DNA from 4 places in the Vibrio olivae genome. Region 3 is predicted to be linked to each of the others. Evidence: predicted binding sites of a transcription regulator. Region 3 holds the regulator's gene; each other region holds the start of a gene.

Region 1 (3,132 bases), on a different contig from region 3:
AGTACGCCTGAGTGTACCCTTCACCTACTGCTTTAATGTAGTCAAAACACTTGTTAAATTCCCAGTGGTTTAAATCATCAAAAAACAGCCCACCAATACCGCGAGTTTCCTCTCGGTGAGGCAAATAGAAGTAACGGTCACACCATGCTTTGTGCTCAGCGTAAACATCGTCTCCAAATGGCGCACAAAGCTGTTTCGCCGTGTCATGCCACCATTGGCAATCTTGTTCAAACGGATAGAACGGTGTCAGATCAAAGCCTCCACCAAACCACCAGATTGGCTCTTCACCTTCCTTTTCGGCGATAAAGAAACGTACATTGGCGTGAGAGGTCGGAACGTAGGGATTATTGGGATGCATCACCAAAGACACTCCCATCGCTTCAAAGCGGCGTCCGGCCAATTCAGGACGATGAGCCGTGGCTGAAGCCGGCATTTCTTTACCTGTGACATGAGAAAAGTTAACCCCTCCTTGCTCAAATATGTCACCGTCTCGCATTACGCGGGTACGCCCACCACCACCCAGACGCTCTTCTGAGTCTCGATGCCAAGCATCTTCAACAAACACGGCTTTTCCATCCGCTTGTTCTAACTGCTGACAAATCGAATCTTGAAGCTCAAGCAAAAACTGCTTCACCGCTTGTTTATCAATAACTGACATCTCTATACATTCCTTATTGTTGGTTGCTTAACCTTGGCGCAATACTTTACCGGATTTGGCGTCTCGAATCTCACTGGGCTTATCGCGCCCTCCCGTCTCACCCTGCAAGATGGCCACGAGTTGTTCGCCGAGTTGCTCGCTCACTTGTTCTGTTGTCATACAAGGCGGCAGCCCACTCAAGTTAGCGCTGGTTGACGTTAACGGCTTACCGAATTCACGACACAACCTTTGAACCAAAGGATGATCGGTTACCCGCACAGCAATCGAATCAAACTGACCACTAACCCAAGTGGAAACTTTAGGACTGCATGGCATTATCCATGTCACTGGGCCGGGCCAAGTTGCATGAACCGCTTCAAGTTGCTGCTCACTGAGCTGAGATTCATCGATGTACGGTAATAACTGCTGATAATCAGCGGCAATCAAAATCAAACCTTTTTCGACAGGTCGCTGTTTAAGGGTTAATAACTTTTGAATGGCTTGCGGGTCGTCAGGATCACACCCAACGCCAAACACGCCTTCGGTTGGATAAGCAATGACTTCTCCAGTTTGCAATGCATTCAACGCTTGCTGGAAATTATTCACGGGTTGTTCCTTTTATTATTATCAAGGCTAACGTTGAGCTAAGTGTACAAAGTTTCACACCGCGAGACTAAACCAATTTAATCAGAAAATAATTGTGACAAGCGCCACTTACTGCGCAAACGTTTGCTTGAGTTTAAAATCTCCGTATAATGCCCACAAATTATCAGCTCAACCAATTGCAGCCTAAAGGAGTTCGAGATGAAAGTCGGTATTATTATGGGTTCAAAATCAGATTGGCCAACCATGAAACTCGCAGCAGAGATGCTGGATAAGTTTGGTGTTGCCTACGAAACCAAAGTGGTCTCAGCTCATCGAACTCCACAATTGCTGGCGGATTACGCTTCCACAGCAAAAGAGCGTGGCATTAAAGTCATTATTGCCGGAGCGGGCGGAGCTGCACATCTACCTGGCATGGCTGCGGCGTTCACCAGCGTACCGGTGCTGGGCGTTCCTGTGCAATCGAAAGCTTTAAAAGGTATGGACTCGCTACTTTCAATTGTTCAAATGCCAAAAGGCATTGCTGTCGGCACGTTAGCCATTGGCGAAGCTGGGGCGGCTAACGCAGGTATTCTTGCCGCGCAAATCATTGGTACGTCTGATGACGACGTGATGGCAAAAGTTGAAGCTTTTCGCGCTGAGCAAACAGACACTGTGCTTGCGAATCCAAACCCAGCGGAGGAGTAATCGATGCACGTTTTAGTTCTAGGGGCAGGGCAATTAGCACGCATGATGGCTTTGGCAGGCGCGCCATTAAATATTGAAATCTCGGCATTTGATGTCACCAGCGAAACCATCGTGCACCCTTTAACCAAAGCAGTTATCGGCCATGGCTTAGACAACGCAATTCACACCGCTGACGTCATCACGGCTGAGTTTGAACATATTCCTCATGACGTTCTCGATATCTGCGAAAAAAGTGGCAAGTTCCTTCCAACCACACAGGCTATTAAAGCCGGTGGCGATCGTCGTTTAGAAAAAGCACTCCTTGATGCCGCTGGTGTTAAAAACGCCCAGTACACGATTATCCAAACGCGTGAGGACTTTGATGCGGCTATTGATCAAGTTGGCATTCCGATGGTGCTCAAAACAGCGCTCGGTGGCTATGACGGCAAAGGGCAATGGCGACTAAAAGACCAACAAGAGGTTGATCGCATTTGGGCTGAGATGGCTGAAGCACTCGCATCCCATAACCAAGCGATTGTCGCTGAAGAGTTTGTGCCTTTTACTCGCGAAGTTTCTTTAGTCGGCGCACGTGGCAAAAATGGCGAAGTCGTGGTCTATCCATTAGCCGAAAATATTCATGTGGATGGTGTTCTCAGCTTGTCCACTGCAATTGATGAACCACAGCTTCAAGCCCAAGCAAAACAGATGTTTACTGCGGTCGCTCAAAGTTTGGATTACGTCGGAGTGTTGGCACTAGAGTTCTTTGATGTCAACGGTGAGCTGTCGGTCAATGAAATAGCTCCTCGCGTTCATAACTCCGGTCATTGGACACAGCAAGGCGCAGAGACTTGCCAATTTGAAAACCACTTGCGTGCTGTGTGTGGTTTTCCATTAGGGGCAACCCAGCAACTTCGACCCACCGCCATGATTAATATACTTGGTCAAGATCAGGTCGATTCAAGCTTAATGGCCACGTCAGGTGTTCACCTTCACTGGTACGGAAAAGAGAAGCGAACCGGGCGCAAAATGGGGCACATCAATGTTTGTGCAGATAGCCAAGCCATGCTGTTCGAAAAATTACAGGCCTTGTCTAAGGTTCTGCCGAAAGCGCATTATCCGGCAATCCATCAGATTACGGCCTAATTGCACCTCATCAACTAAAAACGGCGCTCTATGCGCCGTTTTTAGTTATTGCTGTTCAGATTGTACATGATGACACTTGCGAT
Region 2 (3,132 bases), 310 kb from region 3:
GCGCTCGATTTTCTTGATCAGCAAGCGCTTGAGGTGTTGCCTGGCGATGTCAGTGTTAGCTATTCAGGGGAGTCGAAAGATTTTAAAGAGAATCAATCGAGTGTGCTGGTGGTTTTCGCTTTGGCTTTGTTGGTCGCTTATTTAGTGCTAGCGGCTCAGTTTGAAAGCTTCATTAACCCACTGGTGGTGATGTTTACCGTTCCGATGGGAGTATTTGGCGGCTTTCTTGGCATGTGGCTAATGGGTGAGGGGATGAACATCTACAGCCAAATTGGCATGATTATGTTAATTGGCATGGTCACCAAAAATGGCATTTTGATCGTTGAGTTTGCCAACCAACTTCGTGATCGTGGGATTGAGTTTGAAAAGTCGATAGTGGATGCAGCTGCGCGTCGATTGCGGCCAATTTTGATGACAGCCTTTACCACGTTAGCTGGCGCGATTCCATTAATTACCTCTCAAGGGGCTGGCTATGAAAGCCGAGTCGCGGTCGGGACCGTCATCTTCTTTGGAATGGGATTTGCGACGTTAGTTACCTTGTTTGTGATTCCTGCAATGTATCGCCTCATTTCCGCCTCGACGCGTTCTCCTGGTCATGTGGAAGCCGAGCTTAATCTTGAATTGAGTCATGATGTTAAAGCTCGTTCGACACATTAGCGGTATGCGTGTGTTTGGAGGACTAAAAAGCCCGCGTTTGCGGGCTTTTGCATTATGACATCGCCACTCTAACTGTAGGTAACGGTATAACGAGTTGGTTTATGATTCATGGCCAATACAATATTGAGCACCACTGCGCCAAGTACCGAGAGGGCGATAGTCAGAGAGGAAACAAAGAAAAATGACGCCACCAAAATCGCGCAGTCCAACACCATTTGTGATTTGCCGACTGAGAGGCCAAATTTATCTTGAAGGTAAAGACACAAGACATTAAACCCGCCAAGACTCGCACGGTGGCGAAATAGAATCAGCATACCTAGGCCCATCAACAAGCCTCCAATCACGGCGCAATATATCTCATTAATCATATCGACATGGATGACCAAGTCCGAATGATCGACCAGAACCGACACTAAGCCGCCTGCCACAGCACTATTGAGCGCAAAGGTGCCTCCAAATCGCCGCCAAGCCATTAAGTAAAATGGGCTATTAATTAAAAAGTACAAGCTGCCAAAAGAGAGTGGAACAAAATGGGTCGCGAGTAGGGCTAGACCTGTGGTTCCCCCAGTCAGTAAGCCCACAGATTTTAAAAAGAATACCCCTTGGGCAACAAGAAAGGTGCCCGTTGCAATGGCGATCCAATCTTCCTTTATTGAATGTTTTTCCATCAATTTTAATTTAAGTATGAGAAATATGACGAGCATACTAAGGAAAACCTCAGATTTTCGGTAGCTTGGAAGGGAAAATTAAGGTAAACCTATGTAATTATGATTTTACGCAGTGTAAAGGTCTAAGTTGACACTTCTGCTAATAGGGATATACCCAGCTTAATTGCTTTATACTGAACGTAAGTCATCATGAAAAAACTGCATGACAAAAAGTGAAATTTTCGCTTTATGACCTTAAGTATATTCTGTAGAATGCGCGCCATATTACGGTGACGAAAACGTTTGCTTTTGGTCGTTGAATGGTTTTTTCGCAATTTTCAGTAAAAATCTGAGTCAGGAGATACAGATGCTAAAGCGTGATATGAACATCGCAGATTATGATGCCGAGCTGTTTGCAGCAATCCAGGAAGAAACACTTCGCCAGGAAGAACACATTGAACTTATCGCTTCAGAAAACTACACCAGTCCACGTGTAATGGAAGCACAAGGCTCTCAGCTTACTAACAAGTACGCTGAAGGCTATCCAGGCAAGCGCTACTACGGTGGTTGTGAATACGTCGACAAAGCAGAAGCTCTCGCGATCGATCGCGCATGCCAACTGTTTGAATGTGAATACGCAAACGTGCAGCCTCACTCTGGTTCGCAGGCAAACAGTGCAGTGTATATGGCGCTACTTAACCCAGGCGACACGGTTTTAGGTATGAGCCTTGCGCACGGTGGCCACCTGACTCACGGTTCTCCAGTGAACTTCTCTGGTAAGCACTACAACGTTATTCCTTACGGTATTGATGCCCAAGGTCAAATCAATTACGACGAGATGGAAGCGCTTGCTCTAGAGCACAAACCAAAGATGATCATTGGTGGTTTCTCGGCTTATTCGCAAATCGTTGATTGGAAACGTATGCGTGACATTGCCGATAAGGTTGATGCTTACCTGTTTGTTGATATGGCGCACGTTGCTGGTCTAATTGCTGCGGGTGTTTACCCAACGCCACTGCCTCACGCACACGTTGTGACCACCACAACTCACAAAACATTAGCAGGCCCTCGTGGTGGTTTGATTTTGTCAAACGCTGGCGAAGACATGTATAAAAAACTGAACTCAGCGGTATTCCCTGGTGGCCAAGGTGGTCCTTTGATGCACGTGATTGCTGGTAAAGCCGTCGCGTTCAAAGAAGCGATGGAACCTGAATTCAAAGCCTATCAGGCTCGTGTTGTTGAAAATGCAAAAGCGATGGTTGCTCAATTCCAAGAGCGTGGCTACAAAATCGTCTCTAACAGCACAGAAAATCATTTGTTCCTAGTGGATTTGATCGACAAAGATATCACAGGTAAAGAGGCGGATGCGGCTCTTGGCGCGGCAAACATCACTGTGAACAAAAACTCAGTGCCTAATGACCCTCGCAGCCCGTTTGTGACATCTGGTATCCGTGTTGGTACGCCAGCGATTACTCGCCGTGGCTTTACCGTAGAAGATGCCAAGCAGCTAGCTAATTGGATGTGTGATGTTCTAGATAACATCAACAGTGAAGCGGTGATTGAAGAGACTAAGCAAAAAGTGCTTGAGATTTGTAAGCGTCTACCTGTTTACGCTTAACAGTAAAGGCTCGTATAAAAAAGCCCGCGATACTCGCGGGCTTTTTTGTGATTACTTATTAATGTTTAGTAAGGTGCCTGATTTGCACTTAAACGAGTAATACTTGCTGGTTTCATTAAACTTTCCTAACCCTTCGCCGTCACAGTAGTCAATGTTGATATCGCGCATTGTGGTTAAGGTGTCTTCACTGTCGAGTGCGAATTTAGCGCC
Region 3 (3,132 bases):
AAATTTGTGGGCAATGTCGTCGAAATTACGGTCTTCTATCACTGGGCTTGCGTTATCATGAATTAATGTGTCGCTATTCTGTCACAAGATCCGCAGGAATAAAGAGGCATTGTCTTTTTTTATAATCAACTGATGTTTTTTCGGGCTATTTAAGTATGTTTGAGCTGAAAAAGGTTGTATCAGCGCTGCTGATGCCGCTCCCAGCAATGTTAATCATTGGCTTTATTGGCCTGATGCTGATTATGTTCACCACACGTCAGAAGTCGGGCTGTTTGATTGTACTATTTTCGTTTATAGGTATCTTTTTAATTGCGTTCCAACCCGTTTCTTCACGTCTTTTAATGCCGATGGAGCGCCAACATTCTGCGTTTTTCCCGGTGGATGATGCCATCGATTATGTGATGGTACTGGGCAGCAGCCACGTGGTCGATGATGATATTCCGCCAACCTCTCAACTGAGTAGGACGGGATTGATGCGCTTAACCGAGGGAATTCGGGTATTGCGAATGTACCCAGGGGCGAAGCTGATTTTATCGGGATATTCTGGTGGGTCAGAAGTCAGTAATGCTCGTATGATGGCCAAAGTTGCCTTAGCGCTTGGGGTATCAAAATCCGATATTATCTTGTTAGAAACCGCTAAGGATACTTGGGAAGAAGCGCGCCAAGCGGCTGCATTTGTGCGTAATAAGAACTTGGTCTTAGTCACCTCAGCCAGCCATATGCAGCGAGCTCTCAATGAGTTTCATGCCGCTGGTTTAGAACCCTACCCAGCGCCAACCAACTATCTGGCTCAAAAGGAAATCTCTCAAGTTTGGGAACGCTACACACCTCGAGGTAAGTATATTGAACAAACTGAAATTTTTTGGCATGAGCTCTTAGGTAAAATTTGGCAAACCCTGAGAGATTGGGCTTCAGACTATGAAGAGACCGCCATCGAGGCGCAGCACACCAACGCTTAAATGGCCGTAGTGCTCGCCTTGTATCCAGCCGAAGTTATTGCTTCGGCTTTTTTATCGATAATTTCAACCTTCAGCAAACCGTGATTCTCAATTTTCGCAATCAGTGATGTAGCTGCCAGTCTAAATTTTAGGTTATGGAAATGTATCTCAAAATCGGCGCGAACCATGCTGAAGATTGATAAAAACCGCCTATATTAACCCTGTGGTTCGTTACCTTAGAAAAATGTCAGAAAGATGAATTAGTCACGGTTTTTGTTTGCCTCAAGCAACAATGCAGTCTAGAATCTACGCCGAAAATGACTATAACTAGAAGCTTGACAGTGACGAACCGCTTAATTTAAGAGCGGTTTTTTGTATTTATAATCCGTATAAATTCCATGTCATTCAGCTTACTTATTTTACCCAACATCTAGCAGTACTTTCGAGTGGACAAACCCTATGGCTACCATTAAAGATGTCGCCCGTTTAGCCGGCGTGTCAACAACAACTGTATCTCATGTCATTAATAAAACTCGTTTTGTTGCGGAAGCAACACAAGAGAAGGTAATGGAAGCAGTCAAGGAGCTTAATTATGCTCCGAGTGCCGTTGCACGCAGCTTGAAATGCAATACGACCCGCTCGATTGGTATGCTAGTTACCCAGTCGACTAACTTATTCTTTTCTGAAGTGATCGACGGTGTAGAAAGTTACTGTTATCGCCAAGGTTATACATTGATTTTGTGTAATACCGGCGGTATCTACGAAAAGCAACGCGATTACATTCGTATGCTGGCAGAAAAGCGTGTAGACGGCATTTTAGTGATGTGTTCTGACCTGACTCAAGAGCTATCAGAAATGCTTGAACGTCACTCCGATATTCCAAAAGTTATCATGGACTGGGGTCCTGAGAGTTCTCAGGCTGATAAGATCATTGATAATTCAGAAGAAGGAGGCTACCTCGCCACCAAATATCTGATTGACCATGGTCATCGTGACATTGCTTGCTTGAGTGGCCACTTTGAAAAAGCGGCTTGCCAAGAACGCATTCAAGGCTTTAAACGCGCAATGAGCGAAGCCAATCTCCCCGTCAACGAGGATTGGATCCTTGAAGGTAACTTCGAATGTGATACCGCCGTCCTCGCTGCAGACAAAATTGCCTCTTGGGATCATAAACCAACCGCGGTTTTCTGCTTCAACGATACGATGGCATTAGGGCTTATGAGCCGATTGCAGCAAAATGGGATCCGTATTCCAGAAGATATGTCCGTGATTGGATATGACAATATTGAACTAGCTGAATACTTTTCACCTCCTCTGACTACCATCCACCAGCCCAAGCGCCGCGTGGGTAAGAACGCTTTTGAGATCCTGTTAGAGCGCATCAAAGATAAAGAGCATGACAAGCGAATTTTTGAAATGCACCCTGAAATTGTTGAACGCCATACAGTAAAAACTCTAAACAAATAAACAACATAGCGTACGTCTGTGATGAATGGCTTATTTTCTGGATCAATCGCATACTTTGAAATCATTACCTGAACCAAGATCACATTTTTGAATATAAATCGTGATCGGTCCCGCACAACCTGTTTTATGCTGTTTCTTGATGTAACAACGTAACCAAGCCACGCACAGGGCAAACCATTCGAAAGGATGGGACGCAAAGCTTCCGGCCTTACCCATAAGTGACAGTTATGAAAGGTAGCGGGGTTGCCGATGGCAAATATGCAAATTAACAACATACTGACAATAGTTTGCATAGTTTTGCTAATCTCTCGGACCTGAACTGGTGGCATCAAACCGAGAAAATAAGCATGGACAAACCAGTACTTAAAGATTCAATGCGTCTATTCGAGCAGCTAGGCAGAGTAAAATCTCGTTCAATGTTTGGCGGATTTGGGATTTTTGTTGACGACACAATGTTCGCACTTGTGGTCGGAGATAAACTCCATATTCGCGCGAATGAGAAGTCGACAGGAGAGTTTAAAGACTTAGGTTATGAACCTTATGTCTACAAAAAACGCGGTTTCCCCGTCGTCACTAAGTACTATGCAATGCCAATGGACTGGCCAAGTAACACCGATTACATTCTGACTTTAGCAAAAGATGCACTATCGATTGCTAAGAAAGAAAAACAAACCCAGCAACAAGCGAAACCTGACCGCTTGAAAGATCTTCCCAATCTTAGGCTTGC
Region 4 (3,132 bases), 630 kb from region 3:
ATCTCTCTGATGAAGCGGTTCAGGCTGCAGAGCAGGCAGGTAAACTCTCAGCACTGTCTGATCAATTGCATGGTCACATTCAGCGTTTTAAGTTATAAGCTGATAAGGTTGCAGCAACAAAAAGCGCCACTTTTTAGTGGCGCTTTTTTTGATCAAGGCATGTTCTTAGTCAATCAAGCCATATTGCGCTTGTAGAATATCGATGATGTCCTGTTTTGGATTATTGCTCATCACGACGGGCTTTCCGGTGATTGTTTCCGCGATATCTGTATAAGTTTTTGACACCGCCATCAGTGCATCAAGCGGCAGTGCGTTGTCTCGTGCTAGCGCTTCACGCTCTGGCATTCTCTCTTTGTTGAGCAGAATATCTGGGTCAGGGAAATGGTTAAGTAAGAACTGTCGGAATCCTTCTTTCGAGTTTTCAACGATCTTCCCTTCAGAGTAAGCGTTTTGATCCCACAGACGCGAGGAGTCTGGCGTACCGACTTCGTCCATATAAATCAGTTTTTCTTGACCGCTACGGTCAGTGACATAGCCAAATTCAAATTTTGTATCAACGAAAATCTGACCCACTTGTTGAAGAGCATCACTGATAACGGTAAACCCGTCTTTAAGAAGCTTTTCGTAGTGAGCGATATCTTGTGGTGAAGCGAAGTTAAATGCGGAGTAATTTTCTTCAATGTTTTGGCGTGAAATATTGACATCATCGGCTTCAGGAACACCGGGAATACCTTTCAGAATGCCTTTAGTGGACGGAGTGATAAGTATCTCGGGCAGGGCTTTATCCTTCTCTAGTCCTTCAGGTAGCTTGATACCACAGAATTCGCGTTCGCCTTTTTCATATGCACGCCACATTGAGCCCGTGATGTATTGACGACAGATGGCTTCGATTTTTACTGGCTTGGCTTTTTGTACTATCCACACAAGAGGGTGGGGAATATCCAGTATATGACTATCCGCCAATCCATTTTGTTTAAAAAGGTTAAACCAATGGTTGGAAATAGCATTAAGCGCCGCGCCTTTTCCTGGAACGCCTTGAAGGTCGTTTTCACCATGCCAAATACAGTCAAATGCAGAAATTCGATCACTGATCACCATGATGGCCAACGGGGCATCATCTGGAACTGGGTAACCTTTTTCTTTGATCAGACGGCGGCTATCTTGCTCTGTTAGCCAGTAAACAGAGCGAACTTTCCCACTGTGAACGGGCTTATCGGTACGAATGGGAAGATCGTCATTGACGGCAAGAACTTGGTCAGCGAGGCTCATGAGGCATTCCTATGCTTAATTTCAAAACAACAGCGTAGAAGTGAAAGAAATCACTTAAATTTGAGAAGAATCATACCAGAAGATTTTGACACTTCCAGAGAAAAAGCAAACGTTTGCCTTGGCAATGAAAAATAGATACAAAAAAGCCTCTTTCGTAATATCAAAAGAGGCGAACAGACAGCTGTAATTCGGAGTGGTTAATGATATTGCGAGTGTTGTCCTTCAACGAAAAACAGTTCACACCCATAACGCTCTGCCATTTGAGTCAGCAGTTTTTGATTAATTAAATCGATATTCGTCGACGCAACTATCGCGCTGGCGTTTTGAGATTTAATAGCCTGTATGACGATTTCAATTTCCGACTTAGTTCGAGATGGCTTCATATGAATCACATTTTTGCAAAGTACGTTAAAAGCATTGAGCTGTTGGAGATCAGGGCGAGGGCATTCTGAAGTGAACAGTACCCATTGCTGCTGCTGAGATAAGCCAGCAATGCGCTCCAATGTTCGGGCATCAATATCTAAAGGCTTTGTTGGTTGGGCAAGAACATTGTGTTTCGAATGAGTACGTGCTTTTAGTTGAATCATAATACTGTTCCTTCATACATGCTGTATGTGCATACAGTATTACTGATCGACAACTGGATCAAGTCATATTTGTTGTTTTTTTATCCATGATGTTGGTGGTTATACGCGGTTTTTGTGTTAAGTTGTTGAATAGTAGATAAAAGTAATCATTTCTTTATGATGACATTGAGGGTGGGGAAGTGGTCGGGTCTAGTGATGTGGACAAAGACTAGGCGGATATACAGTCGTCTACGGCGATCAAAAAAGCGCCCGTATAAGGCGCTTCTTGTTGTTTTTTTCAGCAAAAGGCTGTTATTGACGCATTGATTGCCGAGCTTGTTCACGTTCGCGTTGTTGTATTTCGCCAATATTAAACTGTCGAACGTCAAGCGTTGCAATACTGTTGCATTGTTCACATGAGTAGTGACACTTGCTATCAATATATTCGTGTTTGATTACTAGAGCGGGCTTTTTACACCAATCACAAACACCCTCAATCGTAAACATGTTATCTCCTCACCTGGTTTACAGTATGTAATCCTAGCGGCGCAAATTATTGCATAGCCTACGCACTAATGTTGAAATTTTGTTATGAAATGGGAGGGGTATCGATTGCTTTTCTCGTTGAAGGTATATCGCACATGACTTCGAATTAATAGTTTATATGTAACTACTTATTAACATGGGCCACAAGAATTTTTAATGCGCTGTTTAAACGCTTCATTTCTTCATCACTGCCTTTTAAATCGGGGTGATAAATTTTACACAGCTGTTTATAGCGAGTTTTGAGCTGTTTTTCATCGGGTAAGTTTGCAAGGCGGTAGCCAAACATCGAAGCCGCGAGACCTAGTTTGTGATCACGGGTTTCTGTTTTTGGTGGCTGAGGAGTCGCTTCAAGCTTTTTAAATTGGCGAAAGAGTGTTTCTAGTTGACGCTTTTGCTGCTTGATTGTCGCATTTTGCTGGTCAATGTGTGCTTGCAATTGCTCGACATAATTAGCGGAAGCTTGGTCTTTTTGGTGCGTGAAGCGCTTCTTAACCAATAATAATAGAGTTATCGCCAGCGCTGCCGCAAGAGCAATGATGCTATAAAGCATCCAACCATGGCTGGGGCTTATCTGATTTGCGTTCGTGGATGACTGTGTACTTTCTTCGATACTGTGCTCTCGCTCATTGATAGCAGCCAGTTGTTTTGCTCGCTGCTGGTTGAACTGTTGCTCCAATAACAGCGCGTAGACATCGGCCGCCTGTTCATCAGTGTCTGCCGCAAGTTGATACCAAGCTTGAGCTAAAGATTC

The links. The regulator PurR, encoded in region 3, represses purine synthesis genes. The targets are predictions, from matches to a motif close to TNANGNAAACGTTTNCNTNA.
Region 1: purE (5-(carboxyamino)imidazole ribonucleotide mutase) is a predicted target of PurR. The motif match lies at 1,355-1,374, and genes of this name have one in related genera.
Region 2: glyA (serine hydroxymethyltransferase) is a predicted target of PurR. The motif match lies at 1,596-1,615, and genes of this name have one in related genera.
Region 4: ACFFUV_RS04960 (phosphoribosylaminoimidazolesuccinocarboxamide synthase) is a predicted target of PurR. The motif match lies at 1,371-1,390, and genes of this name have one in related genera.

The regions. Positions count from the first base shown of each region.
Region 1 covers NZ_JBHMEP010000012.1:68,808-71,939, reverse strand. The annotation lists gene hemF (oxygen-dependent coproporphyrinogen oxidase) at 1-658, opposite strand, end outside; gene tsaC (L-threonylcarbamoyladenylate synthase type 1 TsaC) at 686-1,243, opposite strand; gene purE (5-(carboxyamino)imidazole ribonucleotide mutase) at 1,442-1,927, shown strand; gene ACFFUV_RS20980 (5-(carboxyamino)imidazole ribonucleotide synthase) at 1,931-3,049, shown strand; gene ACFFUV_RS20975 (DNA topoisomerase family protein) at 3,095-3,132, opposite strand, start outside.
Region 2 covers NZ_JBHMEP010000001.1:128,157-131,288, forward strand. The annotation lists gene vexH (vibriobactin export RND transporter permease subunit VexH) at 1-657, shown strand, start outside; gene ACFFUV_RS00655 (DUF6198 family protein) at 726-1,325, opposite strand; gene glyA (serine hydroxymethyltransferase) at 1,672-2,922, shown strand; gene ACFFUV_RS00665 (hypothetical protein) at 2,974-3,132, opposite strand, start outside.
Region 3 covers NZ_JBHMEP010000001.1:440,587-443,718, reverse strand. The annotation lists gene cmoM (tRNA uridine 5-oxyacetic acid(34) methyltransferase CmoM) at 1-42, opposite strand, end outside; gene elyC (envelope biogenesis factor ElyC) at 156-959, shown strand; gene purR (HTH-type transcriptional repressor PurR) at 1,398-2,405, shown strand; cyclic di-GMP riboswitch class I at 2,564-2,656, shown strand; gene ACFFUV_RS02110 (TfoX/Sxy family DNA transformation protein) at 2,753-3,132, shown strand, end outside.
Region 4 covers NZ_JBHMEP010000001.1:1,068,756-1,071,887, reverse strand. The annotation lists gene ACFFUV_RS04965 (methyl-accepting chemotaxis protein) at 1-98, shown strand, start outside; gene ACFFUV_RS04960 (phosphoribosylaminoimidazolesuccinocarboxamide synthase) at 166-1,269, opposite strand; gene ACFFUV_RS04955 (ImuA family protein) at 1,467-1,856, opposite strand; gene ACFFUV_RS04950 (hypothetical protein) at 2,148-2,342, opposite strand; gene ACFFUV_RS04945 (J domain-containing protein) at 2,506-3,132, opposite strand, start outside.